One region of the Sphingobium sp. KKT206 genome, then DNA from elsewhere that is predicted to be linked to it. Evidence: predicted binding sites of a transcription regulator. Region 1 holds the regulator's gene; each other region holds the start of a gene.
What was found. The regulator LexA, encoded in region 1, represses DNA repair genes until DNA is damaged. The targets are predictions, from matches to a motif close to GTTCCNCNCTTGTTCT.
Positions count from the first base shown of each region.

Region 2: ACZ2HM_RS02985 (ImuA family protein) is a predicted target of LexA. The motif match lies at 2,422-2,437, and genes of this name have one in related genera.
Region 3: ACZ2HM_RS05285 (PA0069 family radical SAM protein) is a predicted target of LexA. The motif match lies at 2,808-2,823, and genes of this name have one in related genera.
Region 4: ACZ2HM_RS14080 (MmcB family DNA repair protein) is a predicted target of LexA. The motif match lies at 5,583-5,598, and genes of this name have one in related genera.

Region 1 covers NZ_CM145764.1:994,212-1,001,880, reverse strand. Annotated here, with positions in the region: RNA gene ssrA (transfer-messenger RNA) at 1-338, opposite strand, end outside; gene ACZ2HM_RS04725 (hypothetical protein) at 370-603, opposite strand; gene ACZ2HM_RS04720 (anthranilate synthase component II) at 850-1,440, shown strand; gene trpD (anthranilate phosphoribosyltransferase) at 1,600-2,592, shown strand; gene trpC (indole-3-glycerol phosphate synthase TrpC) at 2,589-3,380, shown strand; gene moaC (cyclic pyranopterin monophosphate synthase MoaC) at 3,377-3,847, shown strand; gene ACZ2HM_RS04700 (molybdopterin molybdotransferase MoeA) at 3,844-5,025, shown strand; gene lexA (transcriptional repressor LexA) at 5,098-5,769, shown strand; gene ACZ2HM_RS04690 (ComEC/Rec2 family competence protein) at 5,760-7,669, opposite strand, start outside.
Region 2 covers NZ_CM145764.1:619,886-627,554, forward strand. Annotated here, with positions in the region: gene ACZ2HM_RS02975 (error-prone DNA polymerase) at 1-192, opposite strand, end outside; gene ACZ2HM_RS02980 (Y-family DNA polymerase) at 189-1,742, opposite strand; gene ACZ2HM_RS02985 (ImuA family protein) at 1,663-2,394, opposite strand; gene ACZ2HM_RS02990 (hypothetical protein) at 3,094-3,483, opposite strand; gene ACZ2HM_RS02995 (GNAT family N-acetyltransferase) at 3,667-3,963, shown strand; gene xth (exodeoxyribonuclease III) at 4,040-4,861, shown strand; gene ACZ2HM_RS03005 (hypothetical protein) at 4,831-5,160, opposite strand; gene trxC (thioredoxin TrxC) at 5,157-5,612, opposite strand; gene ACZ2HM_RS03015 (hypothetical protein) at 6,041-6,211, shown strand; gene ACZ2HM_RS03020 (SOS response-associated peptidase) at 6,311-6,961, shown strand; gene ACZ2HM_RS03025 (DUF6961 family protein) at 6,958-7,149, shown strand; gene ACZ2HM_RS03030 (alpha-ketoglutarate-dependent dioxygenase AlkB) at 7,160-7,666, opposite strand.
Region 3 covers NZ_CM145764.1:1,126,246-1,133,914, reverse strand. Annotated here, with positions in the region: gene dnaE (DNA polymerase III subunit alpha) at 1-1,732, shown strand, start outside; gene ACZ2HM_RS05285 (PA0069 family radical SAM protein) at 1,733-2,797, opposite strand; gene rnr (ribonuclease R) at 2,900-5,200, shown strand; gene ACZ2HM_RS05275 (universal stress protein) at 5,325-5,780, opposite strand; gene ACZ2HM_RS05270 (pyruvate dehydrogenase complex dihydrolipoamide acetyltransferase) at 5,967-7,262, shown strand; gene ACZ2HM_RS05265 (acyl-CoA thioesterase) at 7,262-7,663, shown strand.
Region 4 covers NZ_CM145764.1:2,903,684-2,911,352, forward strand. Annotated here, with positions in the region: gene ACZ2HM_RS14040 (TonB-dependent receptor) at 1-464, opposite strand, end outside; gene pdeM (ligase-associated DNA damage response endonuclease PdeM) at 653-1,312, opposite strand; gene trhO (oxygen-dependent tRNA uridine(34) hydroxylase TrhO) at 1,380-2,204, shown strand; gene ACZ2HM_RS14055 (hypothetical protein) at 2,218-2,478, opposite strand; gene ACZ2HM_RS14060 (M48 family metallopeptidase) at 2,484-3,224, opposite strand; gene ACZ2HM_RS14065 (YcgN family cysteine cluster protein) at 3,181-3,618, opposite strand; gene ACZ2HM_RS14070 (SCO family protein) at 3,606-4,283, opposite strand; gene ACZ2HM_RS14075 (ankyrin repeat domain-containing protein) at 4,350-4,937, shown strand; gene ACZ2HM_RS14080 (MmcB family DNA repair protein) at 5,077-5,571, opposite strand; gene ACZ2HM_RS14085 (cell wall hydrolase) at 5,680-6,351, opposite strand; gene ACZ2HM_RS14090 (DUF1491 family protein) at 6,531-6,878, opposite strand; gene ACZ2HM_RS14095 (PaaI family thioesterase) at 6,871-7,368, opposite strand; gene ACZ2HM_RS14100 (PTS sugar transporter subunit IIA) at 7,328-7,669, opposite strand, start outside.

The DNA of each region.
Region 1 (7,669 bases):
CCCGGTGGGTTCAACCGCGCTATTTTAGGGTAACGTCAGGCCGTGAGGCCCTCAGTTACGCTGCAATGGCGAGTGCTTCGTTATCGTTGGCACTTGTGAGTTTTGCACAGTTTAACGGCTTACACGGGCCGGGTAAAAACATCGCCTTTGAACACACGTCGATCCTAGTTCGGCCCCGTCAGACATCCCGCCGGGCATGACGCCCATCGGGATATGTGGTGGAACCGCCGGGTACTGCCCCCGGGTCCGCTGCGTCTATTATACGACACAATTTATCACCATAGCCGGGCGAACCCGGCACGCTCTATATGCGCGCGCCCGCACGGCTTTTCAAGATGTTCCGTCAGCGTTGCACGCCGACAGACTCTATCAACCCGCCGACCGTGGCTGCCGCGCCAGGAACAGGGACGACCGCACCACAGGCGTATCGATCAGCTTGCCCTTCATCAGCGTCCGTAAGCGCTCGGCCCCGTCAGGGTTCAGCATCACGACCCGCGTGCCCCCGGCCGGCAGCGCCTCGATGGTCGAAATCGCGAGAGTGTGGCGTTCGCACATGGCTTTGACGTCGGCCAGTTCCGCCTTGATATTGATCGCGCGGCTCATATGCCCTGGTCCTTCGAACCAGTGCGACAGCCTATATAATGGTTGAGATCGCCCAAGAGGGTCGCTCCTTGCTGGCAAGCGGGAGCGCGATCGTCTCTCGGTCACGCGAATGCTTGCAGGCAGGGTTCGCGTCGATGGCTGCCCATAGCAGGCGCAACGCCCTTTTGTCCCGATGTTTCGGCTGCGATATTTCTTCACACGCGCCCGCTTCCCCTCGCCCGCCGACCGCCCTATAGCCTTGTCCCCATGATCCTCGTCATCGACAATTATGACAGCTTCACCTGGAACCTGGTCCATTATCTGATGGAACTGGGCGCGCGGGTCGAAGTCGTCCGCAACGACGCCATTTCGGCGGGCCAGGCCCTCTCCAGCGGCGCCAAGGCCTTCCTGCTCTCGCCCGGCCCCTGTACGCCGAACGAAGCGGGCGTCAGCCTCGACCTCGTCGCCGCCTGCGCCGACGCGGGCGCCCCCCTGCTCGGCGTATGCCTTGGCCATCAGGCGATCGGCCAGCATTTCGGCGGCAAGGTCGTGCGCGGCGGCCTCATGCACGGCAAGACCTCACCCGTCACCCATGACGGCACCGGCTTGTTCGCGGGCATCCCCTCGCCCTTCACCGCCACCCGCTACCACTCGTTGATCGTCGAGAATATTCCCGCCGAACTGGTGGTCAACGCGACCAGCGAGGATGGCTCGGTCATGGGCTTCCGCCACGCGACCCTGCCGATCCACTCGGTCCAATTCCACCCCGAAAGCATCGCGACCGAACATGGCCACGACATGCTGGCCAATTTCATGCGGATCGCCGGCATGAAGGTGAAGACGCGCGAAGCCGCCTGACGCCTGTCCTATCGGGATGGGCTTTGCTATGCTGCGCCGGTCACTTTCCAAATCTGTCGGCAATAGGAAATCATATTTCAAATTGTGCGGGAAAAGTGCGAAGTTAAGCCCAAACGGCCTCTCGACTTACCGGCCCTGTCCCGACTAAGGCGAAGCGTCATGACCCGCCTGCCCGACCCCTCCTCGCCGCTCGACGCGCAGGCTGCCGCCATCGCCTTCGACCTGCTGTTCGATGCGGACCTGCCGGAAGCGGAGATCGCGACCTTCCTCGTCACCATGGCCCGACGCGGCGAAAGCGCGATCGAGATCGCCGCCGCCGCCCGCGCCATGCGCGCCCGCATGATCCCGGTCACTGCCCCCGCCGGAGCCATCGACGTCTGCGGCACCGGCGGCGATGGCCATCACACGCTCAACGTCTCGACCGCCGTCTCGCTGGTGGTCGCCGCCGCTGGCGTACCGGTCGCCAAACATGGCAATCGCGCGGCGTCCTCCAAGGCCGGAGCGGCCGACACGCTCGAAGCGCTGGGCCTGAATCTCGACCATGCCGCCACCACCGCCGAAGCGACGCTCGCGGATCTGGGCATCGGCTTCCTCTTCGCCCAAAACTACCACCCAGCGCTCAAGCGCCTCGGCCCCATCCGCAAGGCGATCGGTGAGCGTACCATCTTCAACCTGATGGGACCGCTGGCCAATCCGGCCGGCGTCCGCCGCCAGTTGGTCGGCATCGCCCGCCCGGCCTATGTCCCCATCTATGCGGAGGCGCTGGCCGAACTGGGCGTCGACCGGGCCATGATCGTATCGGGCGACGAAGGGCTGGACGAACTCTCGCTGGCGGGCGGCAATGACATGGCCGAAGTTACTGGCCACCGCCTGATCGCGATGCACCGCATCACTGCCGCGGAACTCGGCCTGTCCACCCATCCGGTCGAAGCCATCAGAGGCGGTGACGCGGCGCATAATGCCGCCGCCCTGCGCGCGCTGCTCCAGGGCGAGACTGGCCCCTATCGCGACGCCGTGCTGCTCAACGCCGCCGCCGCCTTTGTCGTCGCGGATGCCGTTGCCGACCTGCGCGAAGGCGTCGAGGAAGCCGCCGAGACGATCGACCGCGGCCTTGCCAACGCCCTGCTCAATTGCTGGATTGCCTATACATGACCAACAAGCTGATCGAGATTTGCGATTTCAAGCGCGAAGATGTCGCCCGGCGCAAAGCCGCAACCAGCATAGCCGCGCTCCACGCCCGCGCCAGCGAACAGACGCCCCCACGCGGCTTCCGCAAGGCGCTGGACGATGCCGCCCGCTCCGGCTTCGGCCTGATCGCCGAGGTCAAGAAGGCCAGCCCCTCCAAGGGGCTAATCCGCGCAGATTTCGATCCCCCCGCCCATGCCCAGGCCTATGCCGCGGGCGGCGCGGCCTGCCTTTCGGTCCTGACCGACGAACCCTATTTTCAGGGTCATGACGATTATCTGATGGCCGCCCGGTCTGCCTGCGCGCTGCCGGTGCTGCGCAAGGATTTCATCGTCGATCCCTGGCAGATCCTCGAAAGCCGCGCGCTCGGTGCCGACGCCATCCTCATCATCGTCGCTGCCCTGGACGATGCGCAAATGAAGGATATCGAGGATACCGCGCTTGGCCTCGGCATGGACGCGCTCATAGAGGTGCATGACGAAGCCGAACTCGACCGCGCGCTGAAACTTCGCTCACGCCTGATCGGCGTCAATAATCGCGACCTGCGCGACTTCACCGTCGACTTCGCCCGCACCTACGAACTGGTGGGCAAAGCTCCCGAAGGCTGCACCTTCGTCGCCGAAAGCGGCCTGACCGGCCATGCCGACCTCACCGCCATGGCCGACCATGGCGTCCGCTGCTTCCTCGTCGGGGAAACATTGATGCGACAGGCCGATGTCGAAGCCGCCACTCGCCACCTGCTGACCGGCGCATGAGCGACCTCACCCATCTCGACCCAGACGGCGCAGCCCGCATGGTCGACGTGTCGGCGAAAGCCGTGACCGCGCGCGAAGCCGTGGCGGACGGACGGATCGAGATGAGCGAGGAGGCCGCCGCCGCCATCCTCGCGGGCCTGGTCAAGAAGGGCGACGTCCTCGCCGTCGCGCGGGTCGCGGGCATCATGGCGGCCAAGCGCACCGCCGATCTCATCCCGCTCTGCCACCCGATCGCGCTCAGCGCCGTGACGATCGATTTCGACCTGGACGATACTGGCGTCCGCGTCACCGCCACCGCCCGCACCGCAGGCCAGACCGGCGTCGAGATGGAAGCGCTGACCGCCGCCTCCGTCGCTCTGCTCACCATCTACGACATGGCCAAGGCGATCGACAAAGCAATGGTCATCGACGGCGTCCGCCTGCTCAGCAAGACCGGCGGCAAGTCGGGCGACTGGCACAGGCCATGAGCCTGCTGCCGGTTGCGGAGGCGCAAGCCCGCTTGTTCGCACTGGCCGAGCGGCTGCCCGCCGAAAACGTGTCAGTGACGGCCTGCGCCGGTCGCTGGCTCGCCCACGATATCCTCGCGCAGCGCGCCCAGCCTTGGGCCGACCTTAGCGCCATGGATGGCTATGCCGTGCGCGCCGCGGAGGCTCCCGGCCCCTGGCGCGTCACCATGATCAGCAGCGCAGGCGGCACACCGCCACCGCCCCTTGCTCCGGGCGAAGCCTGCCGCATCTTCACCGGCGCGCCCTTGCCCGAAGGGGCCGACGCCATCCTGATCCAGGAAAATGCGACCCGCCACGGCGACAGCCTCACCGCCACCGCCGCCCCGCTTCCCCCCGGTCGCCATGTCCGCCCCGCCGCGTCGGACTTCGCAAAAGGCACCCCCCTGCTCAAAGCAGGCTCACGGCTCGGCCCGACCCAGATCGCGCTGGCCGTACTGGGCGGCCACGGTCACTTGCCCGTCAGACAGCGGCCCAAGATCGCGCTGCTTTCGACCGGCGACGAACTGGTGCCGCCCGGCGCACCAACCCCGCCGGGCGCTCTCCCCTCTTCCAACGCCCCCATGCTCGTCGCAATGCTGGCCGCCTTGCCCTGCGAGGTCATCGACCTCGGCATCGTAGCCGACGATCTCAACGCCATGGTGAACGCGCTCGATCGCGCCCGCCAGGCCGACATCATCGTCTCGACCGGCGGCGCATCGGTCGGCGATCATGACATGGTCCGCCCCGCCCTCGCACAAGCCGGCGGCACGCTCGATTTCTGGAAGATCGCAATGCGCCCCGGCAAGCCGCTGATGGCCGGACGGATCGGCGATGCGCTGTTCCTGGGCCTGCCCGGCAATCCCGTCTCCGCCTTCGTCACCGGCACGCTGTTCCTGCTCCCGCTGGTTCGCCATATGGCAGGCGCAAGCGCTCCGCTCCCCCCCCTTCACGAAGCCCGCCTCGCATCCCCCCTCCCCGCCACCGGCGACCGCGACGATTATCTGCGCGCCTTCCGCAGCGACGGCGGCATCGTCTCGGTCACATCGCAAGACAGCGCCGCCACCGCCGCCATGGCCCTGGCCGACTGCCTGATCCGCCGCCCCGCCGCTTCCCCCCCCGCCGCCACCGGCGACACGGTGCAAATTCTGCCCCTGCCCTGATCCACCCGACGCTTGACTAACCTTCATCTGTTTCCTATGCGTTCCTTATACGTTCCACGGAGGACCGCAGCCATGTTGACGCCCAAACAGCAGGAATTGCTGAGCTTCATTCAAACCCGGTTGGAAGAAGGCGGCGTGTCGCCCTCTTTCGAGGAGATGAAGGATGCGCTGGATCTGCGCTCCAAGTCGGGCATTCACCGCCTGATCAATGCGCTCGAAGAACGCGGCTTCATCCGCCGCCTGCCCAATCGCGCGCGCGCGCTCGAAGTCTTGAAGCTGCCCGATGCCATGCACCGCATCCCGGCCCCGGTCATCGCGCCCAAACCGCAGGTGTCGGCACCACAACTCATTGCCGCCAACGACGTGATCGAAATCCCGATGCACGGCCGGATCGCGGCAGGCGTCCCGATCGAAGCGATGGAAGGGCAAACGATGTTGTCCGTTCCTGCCGCGCTCCTTGGCGCAGGCGACCATTATGCGCTGGAAGTATCCGGCGATTCGATGATGGAGGCTGGCATTCTCGACGGTGACTTCGCGCTGATCCAACGGACCGAAGTCGCGCGCGAAGGTCAGATCGTCGTTGCCCTGATCGACGAGAATGAAGCCACGCTCAAATATTTCCGCCGCGAAGGGCAAAGGGTCCGTCTCGACCCGGCCAACAGCGCCTATGAACCGCAAATCTACGACCCGCGCCAAGTCCAGATTCAGGGCAAGCTCGCCGGGCTGCTGCGCCGCTATAATTGAGATCGGGGCCGCGCATACAACGGGCGCGGTTTCGACGGATAATAGCGGCGCGATCGCTTAGGGGGCGGCACCATCCAGGGGTGGGCGTCCCCAGCCTGACGCACCGTGCGAATGGTGGCATGGTCCAGATCGATGGCCATGCCGCCGGTTCGCGCCAACAGGCGGCGGTCGATCTTGAGCCAGCGCGGGCGGCACCAGCGCGGCAGGCCACGATCGGCAATCACGATGTCCGCCGCCGCGCAATCGCGGGCGAAGGTCACGCGGTCCACCAGCATAAAGCTGCGGGTTATGAGTAACTGCCAACGCCGCCCGGCCGCCATCAAACCGACCGCGCATAGATCATCCGAACAGCGCGCCTGCGGCAGTCGCGCAATCGGTTCCAACGTCCCGTCATAGCCCGCGCTCTCCGACAACACATCGCGCACATAGTCGCCCGCCCCCGCGCGCAATATCGCCATGCGCCCATCGGGCGTGCGCACCGCGACATGACGGCCATCGCCGGTCACTAAAATGTCGGGCGGCGACAGCAGCAATATGGCTATGACGCCCGCCGCCACTGGCCCCAATCCCAGCCAACGCCACCGGCTGCGCCACAGCAAACACCAGAGCAGCCCCGCCATCATCCCTGCAAAAACGAACGGCGGCACCGACGGCGTCAACATCGTCGCCCAAGGACTGGCCGACACCCCATGGGCGATCATCAACAGCACCGTCAGCGCCTTCTGCGTCAACCACCAGAAAGGCGCGCCGAGGCCGACCAGATCGAACAGCAAGGCCAGCGCCTCCAGCGGCATCACGACAAAGGTGGTCAGCGGAATCGCGACGATATTGGCAAAAGCCCCCAACATGCCCGCCTTGTGAAAATGGAACAGCGCGATCGGCATCAGCACCAGTTCGATGACGAAGCCCGTGGCCAATGTCACCAACAGCATCCGGCCGATCTTGCGCCAACGCGCCTCGTCCCGCGCGGCGGCAAAGGCTCGGAATCGCTTATGTTCGGCCAAGGCCACCAGCGCCGTGACGGCGGCAAAACTCATCTGAAAGCTCGGCCCGACCAGCGCTTCGGGCCAGATGATAAGCACGATCAGCGCACCCGTCGCCACCAGCCGCAGCGTGATCGCATCCCGCCCCATCGCTAGACCGCCCAGCACCAGCAGCGCCGCGATGCAGGACCGCACAGTCGGCACCTCCGCCCCCGTCAGCAACGTATAGCCGACCCCCGCCAGCGCGCCCCCCGTGGCCGCGATCAGCATCAAAGGCCAGTTGAGCGCCGCCCGGCGGCTGAGCGCCATCACCCGCATCAACAGAAAGATGACAGCCCCGATCAGCGCCGTCACATGCAACCCACTGATCGACAACAAATGCGCCAACCCGCTATTGCGCATCGCTTCGGCATCCACCTCGGCAATGGCCCCCTGATCGCCGGTCGCCAGTGCGATTGCGATGCCCTTCGCCGGATCGTCTACTTGTCCGGCAATATGCGTAAACAACCGCGCCCGCAGCCGCGGCGCACCTGTGGCAGGCCGCACCATCTCGATCGGCTTCAGCGCCTTGCCGGTCGCGCCTATGCCCTGGAAATAGGCCCGTGCGGCAAAATCACAGCCCCCCGGCACGCTGGGCGGCGCTGGCGGCATCAACCGCACCCGAAAGCGAATCCGCGCACCCTCGCCCAACCCATCGGGCACGTCGCTCTCCGCGATATTGACCCGGATGACTTGCGGCAGGGTCGGCGCGCCGACCGGCCGCAGCATCGCCCGCACCATCTGCTGCGCCGGAACCGCACGCACCGACAGGACATCGCCCGTGACCTGCACGAACGTCGCCCGCGCCAGCGGCGGCTCCCCCAGCATCAGTGCCTTCCCCCAGATGAGAACACACCCCATGCAGGCCAGCACCCCGC
Region 2 (7,669 bases), 370 kb from region 1:
CACGCCCGTCGAACGGCCAGCGTCCCAGGCGCGCACCAATCCCGCCAGACTGTTGCGGTCCACGATGCCGATCGCCGGCAGGCCCAGCATGGCGGCGGCGGTCAGGAGTTCCTCAGGCGAGGATGCACCCCGCAGGAAGCTGAAATGGCTCGTCACCTGCAACTCGACATAGCGCTGATCGGCAAGGCTCATGCGAAGGCGCCATGGATGAACCAGGCCATCGGCCCGGTCGACGACCATTGGCCGTCGCCCAAGCGAAACAGCCAGTAGCGCCCGCCGCCCTCGACCTCGACCTGGAAATAGTCGCGCACGAGATAGGGGGTATCGGCTTCCAGCCCCTTGTCGCGCCACCATTCGCCCTGGAGGCGTTCGGGGCCATCGGCCTGGACGACTTTGCGCCGCTTGCCCCGCCAGACGAACTGGGCAGGCGGATGGTCGGGCATCATCGCGATCACCTGGATTGGCTCGGGCGGTTCTATCATGCGGCCCGGGCGCGGCAGGACAGCGTTCCAGCGCCGATCCGCGCCCTCGCGCAGCGCCATTGTGCGCTTGACCGTTCGTTCGGGCATGGCGGACGAGCAGGGCGTCGTGCCGTACAGCCGGTCTCGGCCGAAACGGTTCGCCAGCGCGTCGATAAGGGCACCAAGGTCCGGGCCGCGACGCGCATCGCCTGCAAGATCAGCCTGTGCGCTGCGGAGCGGTTCAACGATCGGCGCGATCAGGATCATGGTCTCGATTCCAAGGCCTGGATTAATCCGCTCGATCCTGGGAACCAGGAGCTTTGTCAGATGGCGAGCATCCCTTGTAGGAGACGCCATCCCGATCCTGACAGACTGATATCGGCCATCGACCCGTTCGCAATGGAGGTCGAGGCGCCGCGCGCCGGTGCCGTCCCGCATCAACGCAGCGCAAATGTCCTCGGTGAGATCGCTGATGACCTTCGCGATGGCGTCGGCCGTACCGATGGGTTCAAGAAGCCCGCGGCGCGCCTGGGGCAGTGATGGCGGGAAGATCGGCGCCATCGCCTCTGGCGCATGGCCAAGCGCCTGGTCGAGGCGGCAGTAGAGTTCATGTCCGTAGCGGCGCGCAATGGGACCGCGCGGCTCGGCAATGAGTTGCTCGATCCGGGTGAAGCCCATCTTGTGCAGATCGCTTGCCACTTTTGCCGGGATGCGCAGGGCGGCAAGGGGTAGAAGGCCGACCGCCTTCTTCTGGTCTCCAGGAACAATGATAACCGGGCGACCGGCAGGGACATGGCGAGCGACCGCATGCGCGCAGCCCGCCGTGTCAGCAACAGCGATCTGTGCTGTAAGGCCCGAGCCGTTCACCCGGCGGAACAGGTCCTTGACCAGCGCTTCCTCGCCGCCGAACAGTTCGCCGCATCCGCTGATGTCGAGCCATAGGCCATCGGGGTAATCGACCGCGACGAAGGGGGCGTAGCGCTGCCCTGCCCATAGAGCTAGCCGCTCAAGCCCTTGCGCGTCGGCCGCTTCGTCTGCATCGAGCACGTCAAGATCGGGCACGATGGTCCTTGCCTTGGTGACGCTCATGCCGGGCATGATGCCAAGGCTGCGGCCAAGCACGTCCACCGCCGCGATCAGCTTGCGACCGTGCGATTCTATGGCCGTGACAAGCGGCGGCCGGGATGGCGCTGCGTTCGCCTCAGACGGCGATACGCCACGCTTCCTGCTGATCCGGTCTGTCGACCAGTATGGCAGGTAGAGCGAGACGACCCTGCGCATCGCAGGCCTCCACTATCCAGCTTTTAGGTTCTGCGCCGCGGACGCGCTCGAGCGCGACCGACCAGCGCGGGCGGGCAAGGGCAGGAATGCCCAGATCTGTGCTCGGTGACGCCGTAACGCGCCATCGTGTCTGCGCTGCTGAGCCCTCGATCAGTGCGTCCGCCTTGGCGGCGCGACGCAGGATGAACGCAGTCACCCCGGACCCTTCGGCAGCAAGCTGAAGCCGTTTCGACGCGGTCGTCGAGAGCTTTGAAACCTCGCCCACAACGCCGGCGATGCCAGCCACGCGCAGGCAATCTTCCATCGCAATGAGCGCGCCCTTGTCATCGCCAGGCTCGACGATGGTCAGGCGGTCAGGATGAAGGCCTGCAAGGTCGAGGGCAGGGGTGAACAAATCGCGCCAGCGCAGACACCAGAAAACCGGGCCTTCCATGCGCGCCAATATGCCTGCGATGAATATCGTTGCGGCTGCGTCGTCGCAAATGTCGGGAGAGCCCAGAACCTCATGCAGTGCGCCGGTTGCAAGACCATTTCCGGGCAGATGATCGTCGATGTCGTCAAGGCCGAAAGGATGGACGCCATGACGGTGCCCATCGCCCGTCACATGGGCGATCGACGAACGCAAATCCTCGAGGATGGCATTGCGGGGCATTCCTTGGTCTCATCGGTCTAATAGAGTGTTCTCTTTCTGTTCTCCATGACTCCCCCGACTGTCAAGTTAGTCGAGCGCCTGTGTCGGGGTGAACGAGGTCCTGCTTGGGGCATCCGACGGATCCAACGTCATGGATTCCCTGGATCGTTTCGCGACGCGATCGTGCGTTCACAAAATATTGAGCGCGAGAGAGCATCGAGGGGCGATGCCCGGATCGATATCGCCAAATCATTCGGTCGCTGTTCGCCGTGTCCGCATTCCGAATCGGGGACGATCAAAGAGATGCAGATGTCTGTTTCCCAGCACTTGAAACAGGAGAGATCAGGCTGGTGACGAGTTCATCCGGCGTTCAAAAGCTAGGAACCAGGCGGGTTCACCCGGCAGTTTCGAAAATCGATATCGTTATCGAGTACCAAAGCGACCATCTCGCCATCTATGATCAGGGCAGCGCCTGTTGCTTCAAACCGTCGCCCAAGCGATGAGTCCCTTGGCCTGAGCGCGACCGTCCGTCTCCCGATCGTTACGAGCGCGCCATCCGGGCTGATCTTGGCAAGGAAGGTTCGACCGCCGTCGCAATATATGGTCAGCTGTTCGCTGTCCGATGCGCAGGCTGCGGTCGGAACAGCGGCGACAAGCAGGGCGGGAAGGAGAAGGCGTCCCATCGAAACAGATGCTCCATGGGAGGGTCCCACGCGAAGCTTAACCTTCCGGCTCCAGCGGCGTTCCGTGCGACAGCGCATCGACGATCATGGCGGCGAGTGTTTCTTCGGCCCGTCCACGGGCGTTGAGGTCCTTTGACGACAGGTCGTGGCGAAGCCATTGCGGCGCGCGCGCGATGACACGCATGATGAGCTCGGAAGTCTCTTGGTCCATTTGGACCCTCTGGGTGGTCGCGTGCAGACAAGCAATCATCAAGGTGACACCCAAAAGGCGATCGTGATGAAAGCAGGGGACGCATAAAAAAAGCCCCGCCAGAGCAAGGCTCGCGGCGGGACCGAAGTTCAGGGAGGTGCCGCTCCAAAGGGGGGAAGAAGCGACAGAAAATGAAATAGCATGTTGCGATGAATGACGGGTGAAGCTGCTGTTCATGAGCGCTGCAGCTCGGCTTTTCCAGCAAGGCTTGTGGCTGCCACGGCATCGGAACGCAAAGGCCAGGCCGCATTCGTCAGCAGACAGCTCTAGCGGAACCTCACCATTGTCCAGCTGTTCGATCTATCGACCGGCTCTGCGAAAATCGCCGATGCATAGACCTGAAAGAAAGAGGAACCGAGCATGGCTGAGACGCAGGACGTCCGCGATAATGAAGGCGAGAGCCGCTATGAACTCAAGGTCGATGGTGGCACGGCTATTGCGGCCTATGAACGGCGCGATGGCGCATTGGTCTTCACGCATACGCAGGTTCCTGAGGCGCTTGAAGGGCAAGGCATTGCCAGCAAGCTGATCGCCGGCGCGTTGGCGGACGTGCGGGAGAAGGGATTGAAGGTCGTGCCGCTATGCGAATTCGTCGCCGGCTATTTTGAACGCCATCCAGAGGAGCAGGATTTGTTGGCGCTCGACGCGCCAGGCTGATCGCAGGGATGTGTGGATCATCCATGACTTATAACCATTCCCATGCCTCTCCCGCGCCAGCTAGGTCAACGCAACGATGAAGATCGCGACCTATAATGTGAACGGGATTAACGGGCGCCTGCCTGTCCTGCTAAGATGGCTGGGCGAAGCCGAGCCCGACATCGTCTGTCTGCAGGAATTGAAGGCGCCACAGGATAAATTTCCTGAAACCGCGATCCGCGACGCAGGATATGACGCGGTCTGGCACGGGCAAAGCCAGTGGAACGGCGTTGCGATCCTGAGCCGTGTCGGTGAAATTCACGAGACGCGCCGCGGGCTGCCCGGCGATCCGGACGATACGCAAAGCCGCTACATCGAAGCGGCGGTTGCCGGGGTTCTGGTGGCTGGTCTTTATCTGCCCAACGGCAATCCACGCCCTGGACCCAAGTTCGACTTCAAATTGCGCTGGTTCGAGCGACTTCACGACCATCTCGCCTCGCTCGTCGCTATAGATGCGCCGGTGGTCATCGCCGGTGATTTCAACGTCATGCCAACCGATCTGGATGTTTATGCGCCCGAGCGGTGGCGTGATGATGCGCTCTTCGCGCCGGAGGTGAGGGAAGCTTACCGCCATGTGCTGGAGCAGGGATGGAGCGATGCTCTGCGCGAATTGCATCCTGATGAGACCATCTACACCTTCTGGAAATATTGGCGCGGGGCGTTCGAGCGCAACGCGGGCCTTCGGATCGACCATATTCTGCTCAACGCAAAGGCACGCAGCAGGCTTGAATGGGCGCAGGTCGATACAGCGCCGCGCGGATGGGAAAAGACCAGTGATCATGCCCCGGTCTGGATCAAGCTCAACGACAAGCCGGTACGCAAAGCCCGTCAGTCAAGAGCGGCAAACCAGTCAGCATAGGGCGTATTGCGCGCCATATGGCGGTTATAGTCAGGTGTGCCGTCGGCCCACCAGACAGGGCCACGCTCGCCAAGTCCGCGTTTGGCAATGTCCACCGCCGCATGGGCTTCACGCTCGGCCGATACATCGCCGTTTTTACGGGCGTCGCGCACGGCTCTACGCGCCTGCATCAGATCCGATACCAGGGCAGCGCGAACGTCTTCATCCAACGCGGGATTGGCCAGCCGCCACAGGCGGCCGCGCACGACAAAATAACGGCCATCGGGCGTTGCCGGGTGGGTGGCGGGCTCCCGGCTCACGCCGGTCGTGCCGCCTCGCGCGCCCATGCAACGATGGCCTGTTGCGGCATAGCGCCCGATTGCCGCGCAATCTCGCGGCCACCCCGAAACAGGATCATCGTGGGAATGGACCGGATGGCATAGCGACCCGCGATCGCCTGATGCGCCTCGGTATCGAGTTTCCCAAGGCGCATATAGGGTTCGAGTTGTCCGGCTGCAGCGCTGAAGGCGGGGGCCATCTGACGACAGGGACCACACCAGCTCGCCCAGAAATCGACGAGCAGGGGAATATCGGACCGCGCGGCATGCGCGTCGAAATTATCTGCTGTCAGTATGACCGGCTCCCCGGAGAATAGGGGGCGCTTGCATCGGCCGCAGGTTCCGCCCTTGGCCAGCCTATCGCGGGGCAACCGGTTCGCCGTTGCGCAAGCCGGACATAGGACAATCAGGGCATCATTGGGCGCCGTAGCCATTCTGGTCTCCATCATACATCGTCTTGGATGGCATAGATGACATAGATGGGATCAGGCAGCCCGAATGTCAGGCCCCTCGAAGGCGAGCACGTCCTGGCTGGACGTTGGCTTGCGCGTTCGAAAGTCGAGGACGTCGATTGTTGCGGTGGATGGGGTGGCGCTTCCCACGCCTGACCCGCGACATACGCGGCCATGGCTATCATCTTCAGCGACAGGGGTTGGTCGCCGATCTCACCAATCCCATGTGAGAGATATGGTCGTGGACCCACGCTATCGCTGCCTCATTGTCCTTACCGACTTCGCCAATCCTGACGGCATGCCCGGCCACAAGACGAGAACCTGGTTCTCGGTCAAACATGCGCCCGTCATGGCCTGGGCCGGCTTTTGCCGGAACTGCCCGACTACGGACCGGTCTATGCCGGATGACCATGGCCGCCAACGCCGCGGTCATGCCGACCAACGCCAGGATGCCGGTCCTTCTCGATTCCCATGAATATGACGCCTGGCTGCACGGCGGCATCAGGGACCTCACCGGATTCCAGCATCGCGCGCCCTTTGCTGCTGAGCGCATGGTCGTCGAGCAGACAGAAGATCTCTGACGCAGCGGAAAATTGCGGGCAAAGGCGCAGCCGCAGCTTGCCTTGCTCTGAGCGTTGCGCAATAATCGCAGTCGGGCGGCGCAACAGGCAGATGCGACGATGTGCAACCTCTATACTGAGCGACTAAGCGCAGCCGAGGTGGCGGCGCATTTCGGCGTCGAGCCGCCTGATATCGCTGCCATGAACGTGCCGGACGAAGTCTATCCCGGCTATCCTGGCATGGTGGTGCGCGAGGCAGAAGGAAAGCGGATCCTTCAATCCATGGTCTGGGGGTTTCCGCTGGTCCTGCGCGGCATGAAGCCTGTATCCAAGCCCAAGCCTGTCAATAACATCGCTGACCTGCGCAAACCCATGTGGGTCGGCCTCGCGCAAAAGCCGCACTGGCGTTGCCTCATTCCGCTGACCTCCTTCGCAGAAGCGGAGGGCGAGAAGGGGAGCAAGACCCGCACCTGGTTCAATCTGAAGGATCGCCCCGTCTTCGCCTGGGCCGGGCTTTGGCGGGAAAGTCAGGAATGGGGCGCGGTCTATTCAGGCGTCATGACCGACTGTAATGAAGCGATCCGTCCCGTGCGTGATCGCATGCCTGTGCTTGTCCATGAGGATGAATATGACCAATGGCTCGGCGGATCGTTCGACGAGGCGATCGCTTTCCAGGATCGCTGCTTCCCCGACGATCTGATCGAGATGACGCGCACCAGCGATCCCTGGAACAAGCCGCGGGCAGCAGCATCTGCGCCGTCGCTGCTGTGAGGGCCGATCTTGAACGTTGGGCTGAAGCGCTGGCGGTCGAGCAGGAACATGGCGCGAATGCAGGCGACTATATTGCAGAAAGGGTAGGAACGCTGGCGCTGGCGGGCGATCAGGCCGGTGTTGCGCGTTGGCTCGCCATTGCGACGCGCCTGGACCAGCTTCTCGATGCGGGCGCCATGGCGCATTGACGGTGGGCAGCTATCTGATCATGTTCCGGCCCGCGAGTTTCTCAGCGAGCGTACGGAAGGTGATCGACCAGCGGGTCTCTTCCATTTCGCCTATGCTATGTTCCCATTGGTACCGCGCTTCGCCATGAAGATGATAGATCGAACGCGGTGCCAGCGGGACGGTGACGCGATCGAACCCGCCGGCCTTGCGTCGCCGAAAACGTAACGGGGCAGATACGCCCAGTGAAATGCCAACGACATGGTCGAAGACCGGGCGATCGCGGTGCCAGCCAATGCCTGCGCCGGGATCATATCGGATCAAAAGTGCCTGGGCGAGGCTGGCGGGCTCGAGGCCAGCAAAGGCGGCGGCTTTGTCGCGTATAGGCAGCAGCCAATCAGGCATGGGATCCGTCGGCCCGAAGCGGGCATCGTCGAAATCATAGCGCCAGCCAAAGGAACTGGTCAGGCGTTTGCCAAGCCAGCCTTGAAAGCGGAATGGCTCGAGTGCGGTAGCATTGATCCCGGCTATCAGGGTCAATTC
Region 3 (7,669 bases), 130 kb from region 1:
GTTTCAGTTGGAATCCGAAGGCATGCGCAAGACGCTCGCCGCCGTCCGACCGACCAATTTCGGCGACATCATCGCGCTTGTCTCGCTCTACCGGCCTGGCCCAATGGACAATATTCCGATGTTCGGCCGCCGCAAGAACGGGCAGGAGGCGATCGAATATCCCCACATATTGCTGAAACCGATCCTCGAAGAAACCTATGGCATCTTCGTCTATCAGGAACAGGTGATGCAGGCAGCGCAGATATTGGCGGGCTACAGCCTTGGCGACGCCGACCTGTTGCGCCGCGCCATGGGCAAGAAGGTTAAGGCGGAGATGGACGCGCAGCGCTCGCGTTTCGTCGAGGGCTGCGCCGCCAAGAGTGACATTCCCAAGGCCAAGGCGAACGAACTGTTCGACTTGATCGACAAATTTGCAGGCTATGGTTTCAACAAGAGCCACGCCGCCGCCTATGCGTTGCTCGCCTATCAGACGGCCTGGCTTAAGGCGCATTATCCGGCGGAATTCTACGCCGGGTCGATGGCTTTCGATATCCATCTGACCGACAAGCTGACGATCTTCGTCGATGATATGCGCCGCATGGGGCTGACCTGCCTTGCGCCCGACATCAACCGAAGCCAGGCGGACTTTTCGGTCGAGGCTGTCCCTTATGAAGGCGAAGACCCGCGTTTGGGCTTTGCCGTGCGCTATGCGCTGGGTGGCCTCAAGGGCGTGGGCGAGAAGGCGATGGACCAGTTGGTCGCGGAGCGCGATGCGGCGGGGCCATTCAAATCGCTGGATGATTTCGCCGACCGTATCGAGCCGCGTCTGCTCAACCGGCGGCAGTTGGAAAGCCTGGCGGCGGCGGGGGCGTTCGATGATGTCCATCCCGACCGTGCGGGAGTCCATGCTGCCGCAGAAACGATCCTGGCCGTCGGCGTCAGCGCGGCGCAGGCGCGGGAGAGCGGGCAGGGTGGCCTGTTCGGCGACGTTGAGACGCCCCATGCTGATGTTCGCATTCCGCCGCATCAGGCCTGGACCGTGTCCGATCGCATGGCGCAGGAAAAGGAGGCGTTCGGCTTCTATTTCTCCGCCCATCCCGTCGATCGCTACCGCCATCTGGCCGACGCGCGCGGCGCGCGCAGCTATGGCGCGGTCTGTCAGCAGCCGGTGGGCATGCCCAACGAGGAAGGGCGCGTCATGACCATCATGGCGGCCATGGTGGAAGATGTGCGCTGGCGCGAAACCAAGCGCGGGGCGCGCTACGCCAACGCGACCTTCTCCGACAGTAGCGGCCAGTTTCAGGCCAGTTGTTTCGAGGAAGATGCATGCAAGGCGATCGAAGAACTGGCGCGCGACGGTGATTGCGCCCTGCTGGTTGTGGAACTGGACCGGCTACCGGGCGAGGAAACCCCGCGTGTTACTGTTCGCGGGGTGGAACCCTTCCGCCAGATCGCCAGTGCCTCACGCATGGAACTGACGGTCGATGTGGAAACGGCCGAGGCGGTTGCCAAGCTTGCCGAGATATTGGGGCAGGCCGAAGGCGGACGCAGCGAAATCTTCCTGCGCGCGCCGGTCAGCGATGGCCAGGCGGCGCGCGTCTTCCTGGGCGACAGGTTCAGCCTGGGGGCGGATCAGGTCGATGCGATCGGTGCGATCCGGGGTCTGACCATTCATCGCTTCGAGCGGATGGATGTGAAGGCGGACGGCTACAAGACGCGCACGCGCCGGTCGGGCATGCGGCTGGTCGGCTGATCAGAAGAGCCGCGGCTGCGCGCCTTCGGGTGGGTGGAACAGGTCGGTGCGCAAGGTCAGCCGATCGTCGCCAAAGCCCGCCTTCCGCCGCGCCTTGACGAAGCGGCTGCGGATCAGATCGGCCCATACCCCTTGGCCGCGCATTCTGATGCCGAAATTGGGATCATTGTCGCGCCCGCCGCGCAGGTCGCGGATGATGGCCATCACCTTGGCCGCGCGGTCGGGGTGATGCGCGTCGAGCCAGGCGCGAAACAGCGGCGCCACCTCATGTGGCAGGCGGACGAGGATATAGTTGATATCTCGCGCGCCTGCCGCTGCGACGCGGGCGACCACGCTTTCGATTTCATGGTCGTTGATGGCGGGGATGATCGGCGACATGTTGGCCGACACGGGAATGCCCGCCTGCGCCAGTTGCGCGATTGCTTCCAGTCGGCGTTCGGGATGGGGTGCGCGCGGTTCCAGCGTGCGGGCGACCTTGGGGTCGAGCGTGGTGATGGAGAGCATCACCGCCACCAGATTGTCACGCGCCAGGTCTGCAAGCAGGTCGATGTCGCGCAGGATGCGGTCGGACTTGGTCGTGATGAAGGTCGGGTGCTGCGTTTCGACGAGCACCTCCAGCACTTGCCGCGTGATCCGCCAATCCTTCTCGATCGGTTGATAGGGATCGGTATTGGTGCCCATCGCGATCGGCGCGACGCTGTAATTTTTCTTGCCCAGTTCGGCGCGCAGCAGGGCGGCGGCATCGGGCTTGGCGAACAGCTTGGTTTCGAAATCCAGCCCCGGCGAGAGGTCATGATAGGCATGGCTCGGCCGCGCATAACAATAGATGCAGCCATGTTCGCAGCCGCGATAGGCGTTGATCGATCGGTCGAAACCGATGTCGGGTGAGGCATTGCGGGCGATGATGGTGCGTGGTCGTTCGACCGTGACTTCGGTGCGGAGTCGCGGGAGTGCGCCTTCCAGCATGGCCAGATCGAGCCAGTCACCGTCTACCGCGCGCTGCGGCAGATTGAAGCGATGGCTTTCGCCATTGACGGTCGCGCCTCTGCCTTTTTCGATAGCCATCACGAAGATTAGAACAAATAAAGAACGATGGCAACGGGTCAGTAGAACAGCGGTTCGGACCAGGGCTGGCGTCACACGGACGGCGTCCCTATAGCTAGGGATATGGCATCAACCCAAAAGCACAAGACACCGGACAAGGTCCGCCCCGCGGGCTTCCCGACACGCGATCAGGTGATGGAATTCATCACCACATCGGACCAGCCCGCGGGCAAGCGCGAGATCGCCAAGGCCTTCGGCCTCAAGGGGCAGGAGAAGATCGCGCTCAAGGCGTTGCTCAAGGATATGGCTGACGAAGGGCTGATCGACCTTGGCCCGGCGCGCGCTTTTCACAAGCTGGGCGGGGTGCCCAAGGTTACAGTACTGCGGATCATCGATGTCGATGATACGACGCTGATCGCTACGCCCGAACGGTGGGAGGCAGAAGGCCAACCCGCGCCGCGCCTGCGCATCGTGGAGCGCGGCAAGCGCGGCGCGCTGACCATCGGCGATCGCATCTTGGCGCGGACCGAGGAAGCGGGGCGCGGCTGGGTCGCGCATCCGATGAAGAAGCTCGCCAAGGCGACCGAAATGCTGCTGGGCGTGGTCGAAGAGATGGCCGACGGCAAATTATGGCTGCGCCCGGTGGATAAGCGCATTCGCAAGGATACGCCGATCAGCGATGCCGGCACCGCCAAGAAGGGCGACCTCGTTCTGGCCGAGCCGTCCGGTCGTCCGCCGCGCATTTCGGCGCGGGTGACCGATATATTGGGCGACCCCTTCGCCCCGCGCAGCTTCAGCCTGATCGCCATTCACAAACATGGCATCCCCCATGTCTTTCCCGAAGCAACCGAGGAAGAGGCGCTGGTCGCCGCTGCCCTGCCGCTGCATGAGGAGAAGCGCGAAGACCTGCGCCATCTGCCGATCGTCGCGATCGATCCGGTGGATGCGCGCGATCATGATGATGCCGTGTGGGCGGAAGCGGACAGCGACCCGGACAATAGTGGTGGGTTTCGCGCGATCGTCGCGATTGCCGACGTCAGCTACTATGTACGCCCCGGCAGCGCGCTCGATCGCGAAGCACGCAAGCGCGGGAATAGCGTTTATTTTCCAGACCTTGTCGTGCCGATGCTGCCGCATCAGCTATCGTCGGACATGTGTTCGCTTCGGGCCGGACAGGACCGGGCGGCGATGGCGTGCCACCTGACCATCAATGCGCAGGGCAAGGTGACCGCCTGGCGCTTTAGTCGCGCGGTGATCCGCGTCGCGTCGGTCATGGCCTATGAGGATGCGCAGGCGGCGATCGACGGCACGGGCGAGCATGAATTGCTCGAAACGGCGCTCAAGCCGCTTTGGGCTTGCTGGGCCTTGTTGCACAAGGCGCGGCTGGCGCGTGAGCCATTGGCGCTCGACTTGCCCGAACGGCGGGTGGTGCTGGACGAATGGGGCAAGATCGTCAGCGTCGCTGTTCGCGAACGGTTGGACGCGCATATGCTGATCGAGGATTATATGATCGCCGCCAATGTCGCGGCGGCCAAAGCGCTGGAAGCGAAGAAGGCACCGGTCATGTACCGCGTCCATGAACCGCCAAGCCGGGACAAGCTGGTCGCGCTCAAGGAATATCTGGCGACCTTCGACATCGAATTTGCGTTGGGGCAGGTAATCCGGCCCGCGACCTTCAACCATCTGATCAAGCGGGTAGGGGAAGCGGAAGCGAAGCCGCAGATCATGGAGCAGATCCTCCGCAGCCAGACCCAGGCCTATTATAGCCCGCAGAATATGGGGCATTTCGGCTTGGCGCTTGGCTCCTATAGCCATTTCACCTCGCCGATCCGCCGCTATGCCGACCTGTTGGTCCATCGCGCGCTGGTCGGGGCTTATGGGCTGGAACTGCCCGCGCCCAAGGACGGGACCATCCCCGATCGATCCTCGCTGAGCCAGGAGGATTATGAGAATATGGGCAAGGTCGGCGAGATGATCTCCGGCCATGAACGGCGCGCGATGGAGGCCGAGCGCGATACGGTCGATCGCTATGTTGCCGCGTTCCTGGCCGCCCATGTCGGCGAGCTGGTCAAGGCGCGGATTACCGGGGTTCAGAATTTCGGCTTCTTCGCTACGGTCGATGGGCTGGGTGGTGACGGGCTAGTGCCGGTATCGACGATGGGAGCGGAACGCTTCTTCTATGATGAGGCGGGCAAGGCGCTGGAAGGGGTCGAGAGCGGCGATCGCTATACGGTCGGCCAGCGGCTGGAATTACGGCTGGCCGAAGCGGACCCGATCAACGGATCGCTACGCTTCGAATTGCCCGATCATCCCGCGCCGCGCGGCGGGCCGATGAAGCGCGACCGGACACGGCCGGGCAGCCATCGCGGGCGGCCGATCAACATCCGGCATGTGGGCGCGAAGCGGGGTAAGCATAAGCGGTAATTGGCAGCAGAGGCGTGTTTGCCCGTGCTGTGGTGGTTCGATCTCGACGTCGGGTTAGGGGCGTTTGGGTGGGAGATGGGTTCCCGCTTTCGCGGGAATGACGGGGAGGATCGAGTGTGCGCCTTTAGCTCAGGCGGTCGATCGATTCCGCGTCGAGCGCGCCGGGGATGACCATGATGGGGCAGGGCATTCGGCCCGCATCTGCTCCGGCGAAATGCGATACCAGAGGGCCGGGCGGGCCGCTGGCGGCAGCGCCCAATACCAGTGCGGCGACATCGTCCATTTCGTCGAGAGTTTCGCGCACGACAGCAACGGCTTCGCCCTGGCGCACGGTGATGCTGGGACGGATGCCGGATTCATCCATCAATGTTCCGGCTGCACTGGTTACCAGCGCCTCGGCGCGTTGCAGCGCTTCATCCTCCATGGTGGCCTGCACGCCGCCCCATTGGACGAACTCGGCCGGCGGGATCAGGGCGAGGATGCGGACGGTTCCGCCGGTCTTGGCTGCGCGTCGCGCGGCAAAGCGCAGCGCGGTTTCAGCCTCCGGCGATTCGTCCACGACAACCAGATATGCCCGCACTGAATATTGCCCCTGCAAAGATTTGATGGCCATGCCGTTCGGTCAATCGAACGGAACGAACCATAGGGGTGAAATGTGGGCCATAATCGGCTTTGGCGCAAGGCGTCCCTTGACCGTTCCGGCGAATGCGTGAAAACGAACAGCAAATGGCGCGTGCCGCATAATTGAAGAAGAGGCCCAGAACGCATGAGCAAGACGATCCAGATGCCCGCTTTGTCCCCCACCATGGAGGAAGGGACGCTGGCCAAATGGCTGGTCAAGGAAGGGGATACGGTATCGTCCGGCGATCTGCTGGCGGAAATCGAGACCGACAAGGCGACGATGGAGTTCGAAGCGGTCGATGAAGGCGTGATCGCCAAGATCCTGGTATCCGAAGGCTCCGAAGGCGTGAAAGTCGGCACCGTGATCGCGATCATCGCCGAAGAAGGTGAGGACGTCTCGACCGTCGCCGCCGGTGGTGGCGAAGCTGCGCCCAAGGCCGGGGCGGCACCTGCCAAGGCGGAAGCCGAAGCGCCTGCCGCAACGCCAAAGGCTGCGGCTGTGCCCGCCGCTGCTGCCCCCGCCGAGGGTCGGGTCAAGGCCAGCCCGCTCGCGCGCCGTCTGGCGCAGGACAAGGGCATCGATCTGGCGGCGGTCACCGGTTCCGGTCCCAATGGCCGCATCGTGAAGGGCGATCTGGACGGGGCCAAGGCTGGCACGGCCAAGTCGGCCGCGGCGCCTGCTGCCGCCCCCGCCGAAAAGGCTCCGGCGGTCCCGGCACCGACCGCGCCGACCGGCGCGCAGGATTTCGGCATTCCGCACGAGGTCGTCAAGCTGAGCGGCATGCGCAAGACGATCGCGCGCCGCTTGACCGAATCCAAGCAGCAAGTGCCGCACATCTATCTGACGGTCGATATCCAGCTCGACAAGCTGCTCAAACTGCGCGGCGAACTCAATGCGGGGCTTGCCAGCCGCAAGGTCAAGCTGTCGGTCAACGACCTGCTGATCAAGGCGCTCGGCGTGGCGCTGGCCGAAGTGCCCGAATGCAACGTCCAGTTTGCGGGCGACCAGATGCTGCAGTTCAAGCGCGCCGACATTTCGGTCGCGGTGTCGATCCCCGGTGGTCTCATCACCCCGATCATCACCGATGCCGGCAGCAAGGGCGTCGCCGCCATCTCCGACGCGATGAAGGATCTGGCCAGCCGCGCCAAGGACGGCAAGCTCAAGCCGGAAGAATATCAGGGCGGCACCGCCTCGCTCTCGAACATGGGCATGTTCGGCATCAAGCAGTTCGAGGCGGTCATCAACCCGCCCCAGGGCATGATCATGGCGATCGGCGCGGGCGAGAAGCGGCCGTTCGTGGTCGATGACAGCCTGCAGATCGCGACCGTCATGTCGGCCACCGGCAGCTTCGACCATCGCGCCATCGACGGCGCTGATGGGGCGCGGTTGATGAAGGCGTTCAAGGAATTGATCGAAAACCCGATCGGCATGTTGGCCTGATGCCGTTCGTTGACGAGCAGCCGCCGGAGCATCACCCGGCGGTGCGGGTCATCGCCATGCCCGCCGATACCAATCCCTATGGGGATATTTTCGGCGGTTGGCTGATGAGCCTGATGGATTCGGCGGCAGGATCGGTGGCTGCGCGCTACAGCCATGGCCGTGCCGTGACGATTGCGGTGGAGGGCATGACGTTCCTGCGTCCGGTCGTGGTCGGTGACGAGGTTTCGGTGTTCGCTACCCTCAAATCCGTTGGGCGCACGTCGATGAAGATTGCGGTAGAAGCGTGGCGTCGTGCGCGGCATGACGACCGATCCTATCGCGTTACCCAGGCGACCTTTACCTTCGTGGCGATCGGAGAGGATCGCCAGCCCCGTTCCGTTCCGCCGATCGCGGAAGCCTAATTACAA
Region 4 (7,669 bases), 1.8 Mb from region 1:
AGACCCGCCGACGCATTGCGGCCGAACAACGTGCCCTGCGGCCCGCGCAGCACTTCGACCCGTTCGATCTCGCCCAGTTCGTTGAGGCCCGCGCCGGTGCGCGAGCGATACACGCCGTCGATGAACACCGCGACCGAGCTTTCGAGGCCGGGATTGTCGCCGACCGTGCCGATGCCGCGGATACGCGCCGACGCATTGGCTTCGGACCCGGTGGAGGAAACAAGCAGCGAAGGGGCGAGCTGGTTGAGGGTGCGGATGTCGCTGGCGCCGCTATTCTGCATCGCTTGCGCGCTGACGGCGGACACGGCGATCGGCACGTCCGACAACGGACTGGCGCGGCGGGTGGCGGTGACGATGATCTCGGCCGCATCCTGCTCGGCGACGTCCTGCGCCTGCGCGCCGGTTGCACCCATGACGAGCGCAATCACCGCAGCGGTCGATGCCCAAAGGCTCTTGTTGGTCATGATGGTCAATCCTCTCCTGCCCGCGCGGCTTTTTGCCGGGTCGGGACGTGCGGGTGATTATGCTGCCACAGCCGGGTTAAGGCAATAGACCCTAGCTTTTCTGGGCTTTTTTGCGGATGCGATGACAGAATGTTCATGCCCTGTTGCTTATCGGCAACGGCTTAATTTCCGGTTTCCGTAGCGTCGCCTTACGATAACGGAAAGCGGAGCATTCGGTCGGCAACCGGCACCAGCGCGGCTGCACCCGGCCCCACGGCACGCCGAATCTCGCCATGGCCCGCATCCAGCCCGCCGGTGAGCGCGCCGAGCGCAGGCAGAATCAGCTTGGTATCCGACGCGACGAAGCAGCGCCGCGCCACATGCCGCCCGCGCAGCGACAGGCGCAGCTTGGGATGAAAATGGCCGGATATTTCGGGCCGAACATCCTGGGGGGCTGCTTCATGCCGCAGCCATATTCCCCCGACCTCCGCCTCGGCGACCCGGCGCCCCCCAGGCATCGCCGCCACGCCGACGTCATGATTGCCAGTGATCCAGGTCCAGTCCAACCGCTGCGTCAGCGCATCCAGCCGCCCACGCGCCTGCGGGTCCAGCCGCGCCGCGCCATCGGCATCATGGAAACTGTCGCCCAAGGACCAGACCGCCCGCGCGCCGGTCCGCGCCACCAGCGCCTCGATCACGTCCAGCGTCGCCTGGCTGTCATGGGGGGGCAAGAACTGGCCGAAACGCGCGTACCAGCTTGCCTTTTCGAAATGCAGATCAGCCACCAGCAGCGCACCGTGCAAGGGCCAGAATAGCGCGGCTTCCGGCAAGGCCAGAAAGTCGTGCCCCGCGAACGAAAGGGGAACCATGGCCCCGCCTATGCGCCTGTCCGTGCCCGCTTTCAAGAGGCGGCGCAAAGCCCTATAGGCCACCGCCATGTCCTATACCGTCGCCGCCCTCTACCGGTTCGCCACTCTGGCCGATCCCGACGCCATCGCCGCCGATCTGCGCGCGCGCTGCGTCGATCTTGGCACCTGCGGCACGCTGATCGTCGCGCGCGAAGGGATTAACGGTACGGTGGCGGGCAGCGCCGACGCGGTCGCGACGCTGGTCGCCCATATCCGCACCCTGCCCGGCTGCGCCGACCTGGACGTCAAATATTCCGCCGCCAACAGCGCGCCCTTTGCGCGGATGAAGGTGAAGGTGAAGCCGGAGATCGTCACGCTGGGCGTCGGCGACCTTGATCCTGCAAGCCAGGCGGGCACGCATCTCGACCCCGCGGCATGGAATACGCTGATCGCCGATCCCGACACGATCCTCATCGACACGCGCAACGCCTATGAGGTCGCGATCGGCACGTTCGAAGGCGCGATCGACCCCGAAACCCGCGCCTTTCGCGATTTTCCCGGCTGGTTCGACGATTTCGCGCAAAATCTCCGCGATCAGGGCCGGACGTCCAAGATCGCGATGTTCTGCACCGGCGGCATACGCTGCGAAAAATCCACCGCGCTGGTGAAGGCGCGCGGCTTCGATGACGTCTATCATCTCAAGGGCGGGATATTGCGCTATCTGGAGGAAATGCCGGAGAGCGAAAGCCGCTGGCAGGGCGATTGCTATGTCTTCGATGAGCGGGTCGCGGTGGGCCATGGCCTGAAGCTCGGCGACTATAGCACCTGCCGCGCCTGCGGCCTGCCCTATCCCAACGACGCCGAGCATATGTGCGCCGCCGACGGATCAGGAGTGTGGCCACACCGAGGTTAGAATCACCCACGGATTAAGGCACCGTCTCCACCAACTCCGCTATCTCGAAACTATAGCTTTTCCAGCCCCGCATCCGCGCGCCATCCTCGGCCGCCGCGCGTTTCTTCTTCGCCTCAGCCAGCGATCGCGCATGGCCCCAGAACACCTCGGTCTTGCCATTGTCGAGCAAGGCGACGATCCGCCAATAATGGGTGAAGGGGTCGGCCGTAGGCCCGATCGTCTTGACATAGCCGTCCGCCATCGTGGCCGTTAGATAGCGTTTCTTACGCGCCATGCCCCCTACCCCATATAGCGATGCAGCCCGGCCCCATGCGCACGCAGCCAGGCGCGCGCGGGCTTCGGGTCCGCGCCATAAATGCGCACATGGGCGGCGTGAAAGGCCGGACTGTGGTCCATATGCAGCAGGTGTGCGAGTTCATGCGCCACCGTCGCCCGCCGCACCTCTGGCGGACACAGGATCAACCGCCAGCTATAGCGGATCGCGCCCGACGATGTGCAACTGCCCCAGCGGCTGCGCGGATCGCCCACGCCCACCGATGCGACGATCAACCCATGGTCGCGCGCCAATTCCTGTGTCTCGGTCTCCAGCACCGCTTTGGCCCGCCGCACCAGCCAGCGCAGCACCCGCGCGCTCACCGATTCCGCCGCGCCACCCAGCAGCAGCCGGTCACCCTCCAGCCGGATCGTGCGGCTCGCCCCCGCCTCCCAGCAGATGCGCACCTCGCGCCCCTCCAGCGGAAAGACCGCGCCATCGCTCAGCGGCGTCAGCACCGGTTGTCGCGCCAATTGCTGCCGCACCCAGACCTCATGATCCTGCGCCCAGCCCAGCGCCCGCTTCAAATTCGCGCGTACCGGCATCGACAGCCGCACTTCGCCACGCGTCCCGTCGATCGTCAGCCGATAGGCGCGCGCCCGTGACGATCGGCGCACCCGCACCGGCGTCGGCACGCCATCGATCAGGATCGCGGCGTCGGGATCAGATATCCCGGTCGACAAGATGATTCTCCCAGTCGCCCGCATCGGCCTCCGCCACGGTCCACCCCCGCACCGATTCGCGCGCGCGATGCACCGCTTCCCGGTCGCCGGACAGCAGATAATGCCAATCGGGCAGCGGCAGCCCCTCCCCGCGCAGCCGATAGGCGCAGGTGCGCGGCAGCCAGCTGATCTGGCGCACCTTGGCCGGAGTCAGCCGCACGCAATCGGGCACGAATTTGCGGCGGTCCTTGTAATTGCTGCACTGGCCGCTTTGCCGGTCGAGCAAGCGGCAGGCGACATTGGTGGGATAGATGCGCCCGCTATCCTCATCCTCGGCTTTATGCAGGCAGCATTTGCCGCACCCGTCGCACAGGGCTTCCCACTCAGCCCGATCGAGCTTGTCGAGCGGCTTTTCCCAGAAGGGTGTCACTTGATCCATTTTTGCAAGAACGCCAGCACCTTGTCCGGCGCGCCCTCGTCCACGTCCGGCGTGCCGGGATCATCCACCGGGACCAGCGCCACCGGCTTGCCGTCGGGATCGAACAGATAGGGCGTGCGGCTATGCCCGACCAGATAATCGCTCGCCCCCGCGACCTTCTCGCTATTGTAGATGACGACGAAATCCTTGGCGACCTTGGCGATCTGATCGGGTTTCCCGGTCAGGCCGATGAGGCGCGGATGAAAGGCCGCGACATAGGTTTTTAGGACAGCGGGCGTATCGCGCGCGGGATCGACGCTGATCAGGATCGGCTGCACCTTGGCGGCACGCTGTGGCGCGGCCTTCTCGAATTGGGCAAAGGCCTGCATGATCCGCTGCAGATCGACCGGGCAGACATCGGGGCAATAGGTATAGCCGAAATAGACGATCCGATACTGGCCCTTATAGTCGTCCCAGCGCGCAGGCTTGTCGTCCTGATCGGTCAGGGTGAAGGGCGCGCCGATGCGCGCACCGGCCAGTTCGCCCTGCACGCTGTCGCCGCTTGATGCCCCGCTTGATGCCCCGCTTGATGCATTGCCGCCAGCGCCCATATTACAGGCAGCCAGCAGGGCGAGGCAGGATAGGGTGAAGAGCATCCGGGCTTTGTTCATGGCGTGGCCAGCCATGCCCTGCTAGGGATGGATTTGCAAATGCAACGGGGCGCGATGATGAAGACCAGGTTTGTTTCTGCCATGATGACCATGATCGCGGCGGCGCTGCTCGTGCCCGGCGCGGCGCAGGCGCAATTTTCCGACGCCTATAATTTCCTGAAGGCCGTCAAGGACAAGGATGGCGAGAAGGTCACTGACCTGATCCAGAAACCCGGCTCCACCGTGATCAACAGCCGCGACATCAACAGTGGCGAAAACGCGCTGCATATCGTGGTCGCGCGCCGCGACGCGACCTGGCTGTCCTTCCTGCTCGCCAAGGGCGCGAACCCCAACCTGACCGACAGTGATGGCAACACCCCGCTTATGGACGCGGTGCAGGGCCGGTTCGAGGAAGGCGTGCAGACGTTGCTCGCCAACAAGGCGCAGGTCGACAAGACGAATGGCAGCGGCGAAACCCCGTTGATCCGCGCCGTGCAATTGCGCGACCTCGGCCTGGTCCGCCTGCTGGTGGCGCAGGGCGCGAACCCGGACAAGCGCGACAGCATCGCGGGCATGTCCGCGCGCGACTATGCCGCCCGCGACAACCGCACCCCTGGCCTCATCGAAGCGCTCGCCGCCGCCAAGCCAGCGGCCAAGCCGGCCGGTCCGGTGCAGGGCCCGGTTTTCTGACTCCCTAAGCTGCCCCCACAATAGCCGTCATTCCGGCCCTGAGCCGGAATCCATTAGCCTCTCTCCTGGAGAGAGGCTCAGCGGTAGAGCCAATGGATGCTGACTTTCGTCAGCATGACGATCCGAACGCATTCACGCCCTACCAGCCAATCTCCGCCGCATGATCCGGGTCGTTGATCGCGGTCAGCCGCCGTGCCGCGCGCCGGGCGAAGCGCAGCGTCTCCGCCTTGCGCCGCGCCGCCGCCAGCGGCTCGATCGGCGCGGGCCGGACTAGCTCCGCATCATATTGATCGGCAACGATCAGCCCGGTGCGGGCGGGCCATAGCGCTTCGCTATCAAACAGGGTCACGTCGAACCCCATCGGCACCGCCCAGAAATAGCGGTCGCAATAGTCGAAATAATCGGGCCATTTCATGTCGCCGAGCAAGTCCGCCCGGCTACACTTGATCTCGACAATGGTCAGCCGCCCGGCCCCGTCGATCGCCATGATGTCGGCGCGCCGCCCATTGGGCAGCGGCACCTCCATGATCCCGCTCATATCGTGCCGGAAGAACAGGCGCAGCGTCCCCCGCGCAACGGCCAAAGCGGTGCCGTCCGTCAAAGGGGAGCAGGTGTCGGATATCGCAGCGTTCATGCCGCAATCATAGAACAAGGCAGGAACAAAAGAAAAGGCCGATTCGGATTATCCGAACCGGCCTTTTTTGATGTGTACCCAAATGTGCCTCGGCACATTCCACAATACTCAGCGATAGAAGATATGATTGTCGATCATCGCCAGCTTGGCCTTGCCCCAGCCTGGCGATACGCGGCGGGCGTGGAAGAACAGCGCGCCTTCAGCCCGGCTGTCCCAAGCGTCGGCCATGGCGATCTGCGCAATGGCAACGGCCTGACGCCAGCTGCGGCTTTCGGTGCGGATCGGCGGCATGCCACCGCCGCGCACGAAGCTGAACTGGCTCGGTTGATAGACGACGCCGCACAGGCTGCTCGCGAACCGGCCGGACTCGGCGCGATTGATGATCACGCGCGCGACGGCCAGCTGGCCTTCCAGGCTTTCGCCCTTGGATTCGAAATAGACCGCTCCGGCCAGGCACTGCATCTCGCCATCCAGCTGTTCGGGCGTGCCTTGGGCATCGACCAGCGCAGCGAGGCTATCGGCCTGCATCTCGGAGAAGGTGGAAGAAACATTGTCGGCCTTAGGGGCCGAAGCCAGCGGCTGCACGATCTCGCGCGGCGCGGCAAAGGTGACGGCGGGCTTGGCACCGGCTGAAGGCGCTGTGGTCAGCGCATTGTCCCTGGACAGGGACACCGAAGATGGGATGGCTTCACCGGCCATCGACATGTCGGATGCCGTGACCGCAGCAGCGGCGGACAAAGCAAAGGCCGCGATAATCGCAGCTCTTAGACGAAAACTCATTTTTACTCAAAATCATGCGGTTCTTGGCCGGAAACGTCGTCTTTTTTAACCCACTTTGTCCGACGACCGGCCGCCCCCCGTCTGCGTGTTTACCGCGCCCGCCCCCCTTGGACGATTGCGGCAACCTGCGCGTTCAGCGTGGGCGGGCCTCTGCACGGGCCATTGCGATATGTCAACGATCAGCAGATTGTTTCAGCGGCGAGCCGTTCCGCTTCCGGGATGTCGAGTTCGATGACCCACAGATCGGGGTCCGACCGGCGGCGCCGCTCGATATAGGGAACCATGGCTTGCGCGCCCTCTTGGGGGTCGGGTCCACAGCGCATCAACGCATGACCGCCGGAAAAGTTCGACACCCGCTCGAACAGCCCGGTTTCCTGCCCTTTTTCCAGCGTCTGGACCAGAATCACGCCGCTTATGTCATCGCCTTTGACCAGGATGGTGGCAAAGCCCCCGGCCGCCGCCACCCGCCGTCGCAACGCGCCGACCAGCATCGCGCTGGTCAGCCGGGCGGGCGGCTGTTCAGCCATGATAGCCGGGCAGCGAAGACAGCGGGAATTGCGACCGCATGAAGGTGCCGGTGCCCCGTCCGACCTCTTCGCCATGCGAATCGACCAGGCTGGCTTCGGCGACATAGACTCGGCGCTTGCCGCTGATCCAGCGCCCCTCGGCGCGGATTCGCCCCGGCGCGATCGGCCGGGTGAACAGCAGGTTGAAAGCGGTGGTGAGCAGGAAGCGATCGCTCACCAGGCTGTTGGCGGCATAGAAAGCCGCATCGTCCAGCATCTTGAAATAGACCGTGCCATGGACCGCGCCTGCGGCATGGAACTGGCTTTCATCGACGTCGAAGTCGATGACGCAGCGTCCCGGTTCGCTGATCGCGATCTCCGACCGGAACAGCCGATTGATCGGCGCGGAACGATAGAGATTTTCGAGCGCCCGGAAATGCGCGGTCTCGCCGCTGTCCGGTACGCCGGACTCAGGCTGCGTCACGCGCCCCGCCACCGGCCAGCAGGGCATGGAGCGCCCCGGTCGAACGCGCACCGCGCAACCGGGCGACCTGCGCCTCGTCACGCAGATAGCGCGATACCCGCGCCAGCGTCTTCAGATGTTCCGCCCCGCTGTCGACCGGCGACAGCAGCGCAAAGACGATATCGACCGGCAGATCATCGACCGCATCGAATGGCGCCGCCGGATCGAGCAGCACGACCACGCCGCACATCTTGTCGAGACCTGTGATCTTGGCATGGGGAATGGCGACGCCGCCGCCGAAACCGGTCGAACCCAGCCGCTCGCGATCGAACAGCGCGTCAGCGACCAT